2 regions of the Agromyces silvae genome follow, and region 2 is predicted to be linked to the other one. Evidence: predicted binding sites of a transcription regulator. Region 2 holds the regulator's gene; the other holds the start of a gene.
What was found. The regulator HspR, encoded in region 2, represses chaperone genes until heat shock. The targets are predictions, from matches to a motif close to AAGTTGAGTCNNNNNGACTCAACTT.
Positions count from the first base shown of each region.

Region 1: QU602_RS12420 (Hsp20/alpha crystallin family protein) is a predicted target of HspR. The motif match lies at 2,187-2,211, and genes of this name have one in related genera.

Region 1 covers NZ_CP133018.1:2,691,248-2,695,453, reverse strand. The annotation lists gene QU602_RS12430 (DHA2 family efflux MFS transporter permease subunit) at 1-1,391, opposite strand, end outside; gene QU602_RS12425 (TetR family transcriptional regulator) at 1,501-2,148, shown strand; gene QU602_RS12420 (Hsp20/alpha crystallin family protein) at 2,271-2,732, shown strand; gene QU602_RS19135 (hypothetical protein) at 2,877-3,017, opposite strand; gene QU602_RS12415 (thioredoxin domain-containing protein) at 2,966-3,334, opposite strand; partial or broken gene QU602_RS12410 (alcohol dehydrogenase catalytic domain-containing protein) at 3,516-3,899, opposite strand; gene QU602_RS12405 (YdeI/OmpD-associated family protein) at 3,946-4,206, shown strand, end outside.
Region 2 covers NZ_CP133018.1:3,725,868-3,730,073, reverse strand. The annotation lists gene QU602_RS17055 (nucleotide exchange factor GrpE) at 1-531, shown strand, start outside; gene QU602_RS17050 (DnaJ C-terminal domain-containing protein) at 611-1,606, shown strand; gene QU602_RS17045 (heat shock protein transcriptional repressor HspR) at 1,613-2,029, shown strand; gene QU602_RS17040 (hypothetical protein) at 2,046-2,798, opposite strand; gene QU602_RS17035 (methyltransferase) at 3,307-4,206, shown strand, end outside.

The DNA.
Region 1 (4,206 bases), 1.0 Mb from region 2:
ATGATCGCACCCGTGAGGAATGCCGAGTGGATGCCGCTCGCGGTCGCCTCGACCGCGTCGACACCGCCCTCGAGACCCGACGCGAGCCCGAGGGACATCATGGTCACGAAGAGCGCGGTGCCGGCCGCCCCGGCGAGCTGCTGCACCGTGCCGACGATCGCGCTGCCGTGGGGGTACAGGGGGCGGGGGAGCGAGCCGAGCGCGGAGGTGAGCAGCGGGGTGAACACGAAGCCGAGTCCGAGGTTCAACGCGAGGTGCACGGCGATGATCCACCAGACGGGCGTCTCGACGCCGAAGGTCGTCATTCCCCACAGTGCAGCCGCGGCCACGACCATGCCCGGGATGACCAGGGGGCGCGGACCGAACCGGTCGAACAGCGAGCCGACGACCGGCGCGATCACGCCCATGAGCACGCCGCCCGGCAGCAGCATGAGCCCGGTCTCGAGCGTCGAGAGCCCGAGCACCTGCTGCAGGTAGATGGGCAGCAGCACGAGCGTGCCGAACATGGCCCCCATGGCGACGACGACGAGCACGACGGCGAGTGAGAACGAGCGCGACGTGAAGGTGCGGAGGTCGAGCAGGGCGCGGTCCTGACGCTGCAGGAAGAGCTGCCGGAGGACGAACGCCACGAGCGCCAGGGCGCCGACGACGATCGGGATCCACACGGGGATGGGAGCGTGGCCGGTCGCGGCCTCGCCGATGCTGGCGAGGCCGTAGATGAGCCCGCCGAACGCGAGCGCCGAGAAGACGACCGAGATGACGTCGAACCGCACACGCTTCGGCACGGTGACGTTCTTGACCCAGATGGCGCCGAGCACGATGGCCAGTACGGCGATGGGCAGCACGATCCAGAACATCCAGCGCCAGTCGAGCGCCGACAGGATGACGCCGGACACGGTCGGGCCGATCGCGGGCGCGACCGCGATCACGATCGAGATGACGCCCATCATGCGGCCGCGGTGCGTGGGCGGCACCACGTTCAGCACCGTCGTGAACAGGAGAGGCATCATGATCGCCGTGCCTCCCGCCTGGATGATCCGGCCCGCGAGGAGGATCTCGAAGCCGGGCGCCAGCGCGGCGATCAGCGTGCCGGCCGCGAACAGACCCATGGCGGTGAAGAACACGGCGCGGATGTTGAAGCGTTCGAGCGCCCAGCCCGTGAGGGGGATGACGACGGCCATGGTCAGCATGAAGCCCGTCGTGAGCCACTGCGCCGTCGCGGCGGTGATGTCGAGGTCGGCCATCAGCCGCGGCAGCGCCACGCTCATGATCGTCTCGTTCAGGATGACGACGAACGCGGCCGCGACGAGCAGGGCGATCACGGGTCCGGTGCGGGGCGCGGGGGCGGTCGCGGGCAGGGATGCGCTGGGAGCGGCTTCGGCGGTGGTCACCAGGGGGTCCTTCGAGGGTTCGGATGTCTCGGGCGCGCCATTGCCCACGAGCTGCGTCCTCGATTATGGCAGAGTGTGCCAACATGGCGCGAGCTGTAGGATTTCGCCCATGGCGGACGACGAACCCGACGACCCATCCGGTGCCCCGCTCGGCCTGCGAGAACGGCGCCGCCAGGAGACTCTGCACCTGATCTCCGACGCGGCGCTCGAGCTGTTCGAGCGGCGCGGTGTCGCCGGCACGACCGTCGACGACATCGCGCATGCGGCGGGTATCTCACCGCGCACGTTCTTCAGGTACTTCGCGACGAAGGAACACGCGGTCTTCGTCGACGACGAACAGGCCGAGCTCGTGATGCACGAGACGCTCGCCGCGATCCGCGACGGCGCGCCGGTCGGTACCGCGCTCGAGAGCGGATGGCTGCGCCTGCTCGACGACTTCGCCGACGACGACGCCCTGCGCGAACGGGTGCTGCGCACCAGGAGGCTGATCGCCGCCGAACCGTCGCTGCTCGCGATCGCGCTCCAGCGGGACGAGGAGCACGTCGGCACGCTCTCTGCCGCCGCGGTCGCCGCGACGGGCGACGAGAGCGACGCGCTCACGGCGCGCGCGCTCGTGTCGATCGTCGCCACGACCTTCCGGCTCGCGTTCGACGAGTGGGCGCGTCGCGCCGAGGCGGATGTCGCGGCCGACGTCCGTGAGATCTACCTCGAGCTGCGCCGGGGGGTCACCGCGTACGCGGCTCAGCTGCTCCGCTGAACGAGCGGTCCGCGGAGCTCGAGCATCGAGACGGGCAAGACTTGAGTCGAGGAAGCTCAACTTGGTATCCTGTCAGCAAGTTGAGTCGAAGTGACTCAATATCTTCGATGAAGGGAGCACTCATGGCCACCACCTCATACGACCCGTTTCGTGACCTCGACCGCATGGCGTCTGCACTCTTCGAGACGCGCCGCGGCCCGCGACGCATGCCGATGGACCTGTACCGCGACGGCGATCACTACGTCCTGAGCGCGGACCTGCCGGGCATCGACCCGGGCTCGGTGGATATCGACGTCGACGGTCAGCTGCTCACGATCCGGGCCGAGCGCAGCCTGCCGGCCGGCGAGGGCGTCAAGTGGATCGTCCGCGAGCGTGAGGCGGCGTCGTACCTCCGGCAGCTCAACCTGGGTCAGGGGGTCGACACCGACCGCATCTCCGCGACCTACTCCAACGGCGTCTTGAGCGTCACGATCCCGGTCAGCGAGAAGGCGAAGCCACGGAAGATCTCGGTCGAGAGCGCCGACTCGGTCGGCACGCTCGTCCAGCCCGAGCAGCGGCAGGACCAGCCGTCAGTCGAGGCCTGACCGTCGCTGCGCACCGACACGAACGCCCCTCCCTCGGGAGGGGCGTTCGTCGCGTCGTGCCGATCCTCCGCGGGCGGGCCTGGGCCAGCCTGGGCTGGGGCGAGTCGGCCGACGAGGTCAGCCGGGTTCGGCTCCTGCGATGGTTCACCCGAACGTGACGCAGTAGGCCTCGGCGCCGGTATCGAGGAATTCGATCTCGAAGAGACGGTCGACGATCGGACCGGGCTGCCGGATCAGCTGATACGTGTTCTGGTCGCGGACGAGGCCTGTGCCGTCGGCTGCCACGTCGGTGCCGCGTCCGGCGCCCGGTAGACCGCCGGCCAGAAGTGATTGTCGAACGACTGCCAGACGGCGTACTCGCTGTCGACGGCGACCGGGTACTCGATGCCGAGCTTCGCGGTCTGCTCGGTCACGTTGCCGAGCACACGTTCGAAGCCGAACTCGGGCGTGTGCACGCCGACGATCGACAGCCCGGCGCCGGCGTACGTCGCGTGCCACGCGCGCAGGTAGGGGAGCGTGCGCAACCAGTTCACGCAGGTGTAGGTCCAGAAGGCGTCGTGCGAGCTCGCGTGCGAGCTGCACGGCGATCGAACCGACGCCACCGGCCGCACCGTGGACGAGCACGCGCTGCCCGGTGTGCAGCCCGCCGTGGGTGATCAGTCTCTGCCACGACGTGAGGCCCGAGATCGGCATGGCCGCTGCGGTCACGAAGTCGACCTGTGCGGGCAATGGCGCGAGATTGCGCGCTTCGACGGCCGTGTACTCGGCGAGCGAGCCGTTGCGCGTCCAGTCGGTCAGGCCGAACACGCGCTGACCGATCGTGAGTCCTGTCGTGCCGTAGCCGAGTTCGACGACGACGCCGGCGAGCTCGTGGCCGGGCACGCTCGGCGCTCGATCGTGGCCGTTGCGGTCGGCCCACGTGCCGGGCCAGGTCAGTTCGCCGGCGGTGAAGCCGGCGGCGTGGACCTCGACGATGACATCGTCTCGGCGGCGTGCGGATGGTCGATCTCGGTGAGCGTCATGGACTCGGCGCCGGCATCCGGATCCGACGCGGTGATGGCCGCCCGTGAGGGTGCCGGTGGGGTGGTGGGAGGAACCGCAGCTGTTCGTGTCCGAGGTGCGAGCCGCGTTCCGACCGTTGCGCTGAGCGGGCCCGGAGGCTCGCACTGATGAGGCCCGGAGCGGTGTCGGCGGGCGGGGCTAGCCTTGACGCATGGTCTCGTTCGCCGACAAGCCGCTGCTCGGGCCCCTGACGGTCGAGGAGTGGGAGACGTTCCTCGCCGACGACCCGCCGGAGGGTGGCGTGCGTCTCGTGCTGCGCAAGAAGACGTCGTCCGCGCCGGGCATCGCCTACGCCGAGGCGCTCGACGTGGCGCTCTGCTTCGGCTGGATCGACGGGCAGGTCGCCCGCGTCGATGACGACTACGTGGCGCAGGCGTTCACCCCGCGACGGTCGCGTAGCCCGTGGTCGCAG
Region 2 (4,206 bases):
GCCCAGCCCGCCGCCGCCCAGCCCGCCGCCGCCCAGCCCGCCGCCGCCCAGCCGGCCGGCGACGAAGAGCTGACCGTCGATGACATCCTGAACGCGGCGCAGGCCGAGGTGCAGGAGCCGTCGGCCGAGCACCTCGCCGACCTCAAGCGGGTCACCGCGGAGTACGCGAACTACCGCAAGCGCACCGAGGCGAACCGCGAGCTCGAGCGCGAGCGCGCGGTCGGTGCCGCTGTGGCCGTGCTGCTTCCGGTGCTCGACGACCTCGACCGGGCCGAGAAGCACGGCGACCTCGAGGGCGACGCGCCCTTCGCGACGATCGCGGCGAAGCTGCGCGGCGCCGTCGAGAAGCTCGGGCTGAAGCCGTTCGGCACGCCGGGTGAGCCGTTCGACCCGACGCAGCACGAGGCGATCTTCCAGCAGCCGTCACCCGACGTCGAGGTCGACACCGTCGCCGACGTCGTGGAGACGGGGTACCTGCTCGGCTCGACGCTGCTGCGCCCCGCCAAGGTCGTCGTCAAGACGCCCGCGTAACGCCAGTCACCCTTCGGTGGTCGGGGAGCGGTTCGCGCTTCCCGACCACCCGGACGTTTCATCAGAGAGGAGGTGCCGAATGGCCAGTCAGGACTGGTTCGACAAAGACTTCTACGCGACCCTCGGGGTCGGCAAAGACGCCAGCGAGGCGGAGATCAAGAAGACGTACCGCAAGCTCGCCCGGCAACATCACCCCGACTCCAACCCGGGTGACGCCGCATCCGAGGCGAAGTTCAAAGAGATCAGCGAGGCCTACTCGGTGCTCTCCGACACCGAGCAGCGCAAAGAGTACGACGCCGTGCGGGCGATGGGGTCCGGCGCGCGATTCACGGCGCCCGGCGGCCCGGGGGCCGGCGGCTTCGACGACGTGTTCGGTGGCATGTTCGGCGGCGGTCAGCCCGGCGGCGGCCGCGGGTACACGTTCCAACAGGGCGGCGGCGAGTACGACGACCTGCTCGGCAACCTGTTCGGCGGCGGCCGGTTCGGGCAGACGAGCGGGGGCTACCGGGGATTCGGCGGCCCGACCAAGGGCCGCGACTTCACCGCGAGCACCACGCTCGACTTCATCACCGCCACCAAGGGCGAGCAGATCACCCTGCAGGCCTCAGACGGCAAGCCGATCACGGTGCGCATTCCCGCGGGCGTGGCCGACGGTCAGAAGATCAGGCTCCGGGGCAAGGGCCAGCCGTCGCCCGACGGCGGCGAGGCCGGCGACCTCATCCTCACCGTCAACGTGCGAAAGCACCCCGTCTTCGAGCGCGACGGCCTGAACCTGCGGGTGAAGGTGCCGATCACGTTCGGCGAGGCCACCCTCGGCGCCACGATCGAGGTGCCGACGCTCGGCGGCGACCCCGTGAAGCTCAAGGTCGCTCCCGGCACCCCCAGCGGGCGTGTGCTGCGGGTGAAGGGTCGCGGCGTCGAGACGAAGAAGGGCACGGGCGACCTGCTCGCCGAGGTCCAGGTCGCGGTGCCGTCGCATCTCGGCAAGGAGGCGAGCGAGAAGCTCGAGGCGTTCCTCGCCGAGCTGCCCCGTGAGAACCCGCGCGACGATCTCATCGCGCGCGCGAAGGCCTAGCGCAGCATGAACGAGACCAGTCCGCTCTTCGTGATCTCGGTCGCGGCCGAGCTCGCCGGGATGCATCCGCAGACGCTGCGGCAGTACGACCGTCTCGGACTCGTCTCGCCCACCCGCACCGCCGGCAAGTCGCGTCGCTATTCGATGCGCGACGTCACCCAGTTGCGCGAGATCGCGCAGCTCTCGGCCGAGGGCGTGAGCCTCGAGGGCATCCGGAGGGTGCTCGAGCTGGAGGACGAGGTGATCGGGCTGCGCCGCCGCGTCGGCGAGCTCGAGGCCGCGCTCGCCGACGAGATGCTGAACCGGCCCGGCCGTCGGGTGTTCGCCGCTGGCAGCGCGGGCGAGATCATCACGATCAAGGGCGGCACGCGCGTGCGGCGCGAGACCGCGGTCGTCGTCTGGCGTCCGCTCGAGCGCGAATAAGGGGGCGTCCGGTCGTTCAGCGACCCCAGGCCGCGGCCGGGGCCTCGACGACCGGCACGGGCGACGTCGTCCAGTGTGCGCCGTTGCCGTAGTGGCTGGTCGCCCAGGGCGAGGCCCAGATCGCGGCGGCCGTGGCGCCGGCGTCGGTTCCGGCGTCCAGTCCGGCCTCGATCGCGTCGTAGAACGAGAGCCGGCGCAGGCTGTCGGCGGCGTAGACGGCGCCGACCTGCAGCGTCTCGTAGCTGCCGAGCCCCGAGCCGCCGCCCGATCCGTTGCCGTTGTTGAGCGGGTTGTTCCGGTTCCACCAGTTGTCGGGGCCGTTCTCCTCGCGCATCCACTCCGTGATGACCGCGACGTTCGCGTCAGTGATGGGGAACCCGCCCTCCACGAGCACGAGCTTGGCCCAGTCGTGGTTGGTGCCGCCGAGCACGAGCGTCTCGGGCCCGGTGGACGCGGTGTACGACTCGCGCGAGACGGCCTGCTGCTTCGCGGCGCCCGCGATCGTCACGCGCTGCACGGCGTCGCGGTTCGCCTCGGCGGCGGATGCCTCGGCGAACGCCGGGCCGCTGGGCGCCGTCGTGTGCAACGGCGCCAGAGCGACCGTGCCGACGAGCGCGAAGATCGCGGATGCCGCGAGCACTCCGCCGGCCCGACGGAGCCGTCGGCGGGGGCTGATTCCGGCCCGCTTTGCGGGTACACCGAACGTCGCCGCCTCGCGGGTGCGTGCGGCGCGTCGTTCCCCGGTGTTCGTCCTTCTGTGCTGACGCATGCGGTGCCGAGGCTAGCAAACGCGGCTTGAGGTCTCCATCGCCGGTTGCGGGCGTCGAACGGTCGCAGATGGCGAGTGCTCGGCGGACACACCCGCCATCTGCGACCGTTCGATGAGCAATTGCGGGGTGCATGACGCGCGGGGCGGTGTTGGCAGCGCTCGGACGCCAGGCCGGTATTGGGTTGCCTGGCGCCCGATGCGCTGCCGCCGGCGGGATCGCCCGGCGGGGGTGTTGGGCTGGCGCGTGCGGGGAACACCTTCCAGCCCAGGTCCGTGTGTGGTCCCCGGGTACCGCTCTGGTGAGCGGTGTTGGGCTGGCGCGTGCGGGGAACACCTTCCAGCCCGGTTCGTGCTTTCCCCGGTGAATCGAGTATGGCATATCGATATATCACAACGCAAGTCCATGGCGGAACTTTTTCAGAAGGAGCCATCCCGCGAGACCGCACGCGGAGATCGCCGGTGAGCTGCCCGGAACCGGCGCACTCGACGGAGTCGGTAGTCTGCCGAGATGGATCTCACGCTCCTGCGCCGGGCGCCTGACGTCGAAGGGCCGGGGCTCGAGGCGTCGGATGCCGCCGACCGGCTGATCCTCGACGAGGCGCAGCCGATCCTCGCGCATTCCCCCGGCGGTGCGTCCGGCGTCGTGGTGATCGGCGATACGCATGGCGCGCTCGCGCTGAGCGTCGCGGCCGACCTCGGCGTCACCGGGGTGCGCGTGCATCAGGATGCGGTGCTCGGCGAGCGGGCGATCCTTGCCAACGCACGGCGGTTGGGCCTCGCAGGCGCCATCAGCGTGCAGCCCGCGACTCCCGAGCTCGTTCGAGACGCGCGGGTCGTGCTGCTCAGGCTCCCGCGATCGCTCGACGCGCTCGACGAGCTCACCGCGCTGATCGCAGATCACGCGGCGCCCGACGTCGTCGTGGTCGCGGGCGGCCGGCTCAAGCACATGTCCACCGCGATGAACGACGTGTTGCGCCGGCGCTTCGCGCGGCTCGACGTCACCCATGCGCGGCAGAAGTCGCGCGTGCTGATCGCGCGCGAGCTGATGGCCGCGCCCGCGCCCGCGCCGGGTGCGCCCGCCACGGCAGGCGAGCAGGTCGGGGCGAGGGTGCGGGGCTGGCCGCGCCGAGCCCGTGACGCCGCGCTCGATCTCGAGGTCGTCGCTCACGGCGGCGTGTTCGCGGGCGCGACGGTCGACATCGGCACACGCTTCCTCCTGGACCAGCTCGACCCGGCGCTCGCCGCCGGCCCCGCCGCGCCCGGCCCCGCCGCGTCTGGCCTCGCCGCGTCTGGCCTCGCCGCGTCTGGCCTCGCCGCGCCTGGCCTCGCCGCGCCTGGCCTCGTCGAGCCTGGCCTCGCCGAGTCTGGCCCTACCGCGCCTGGCCTCGCCGCGCCCGATCCCGCCGCG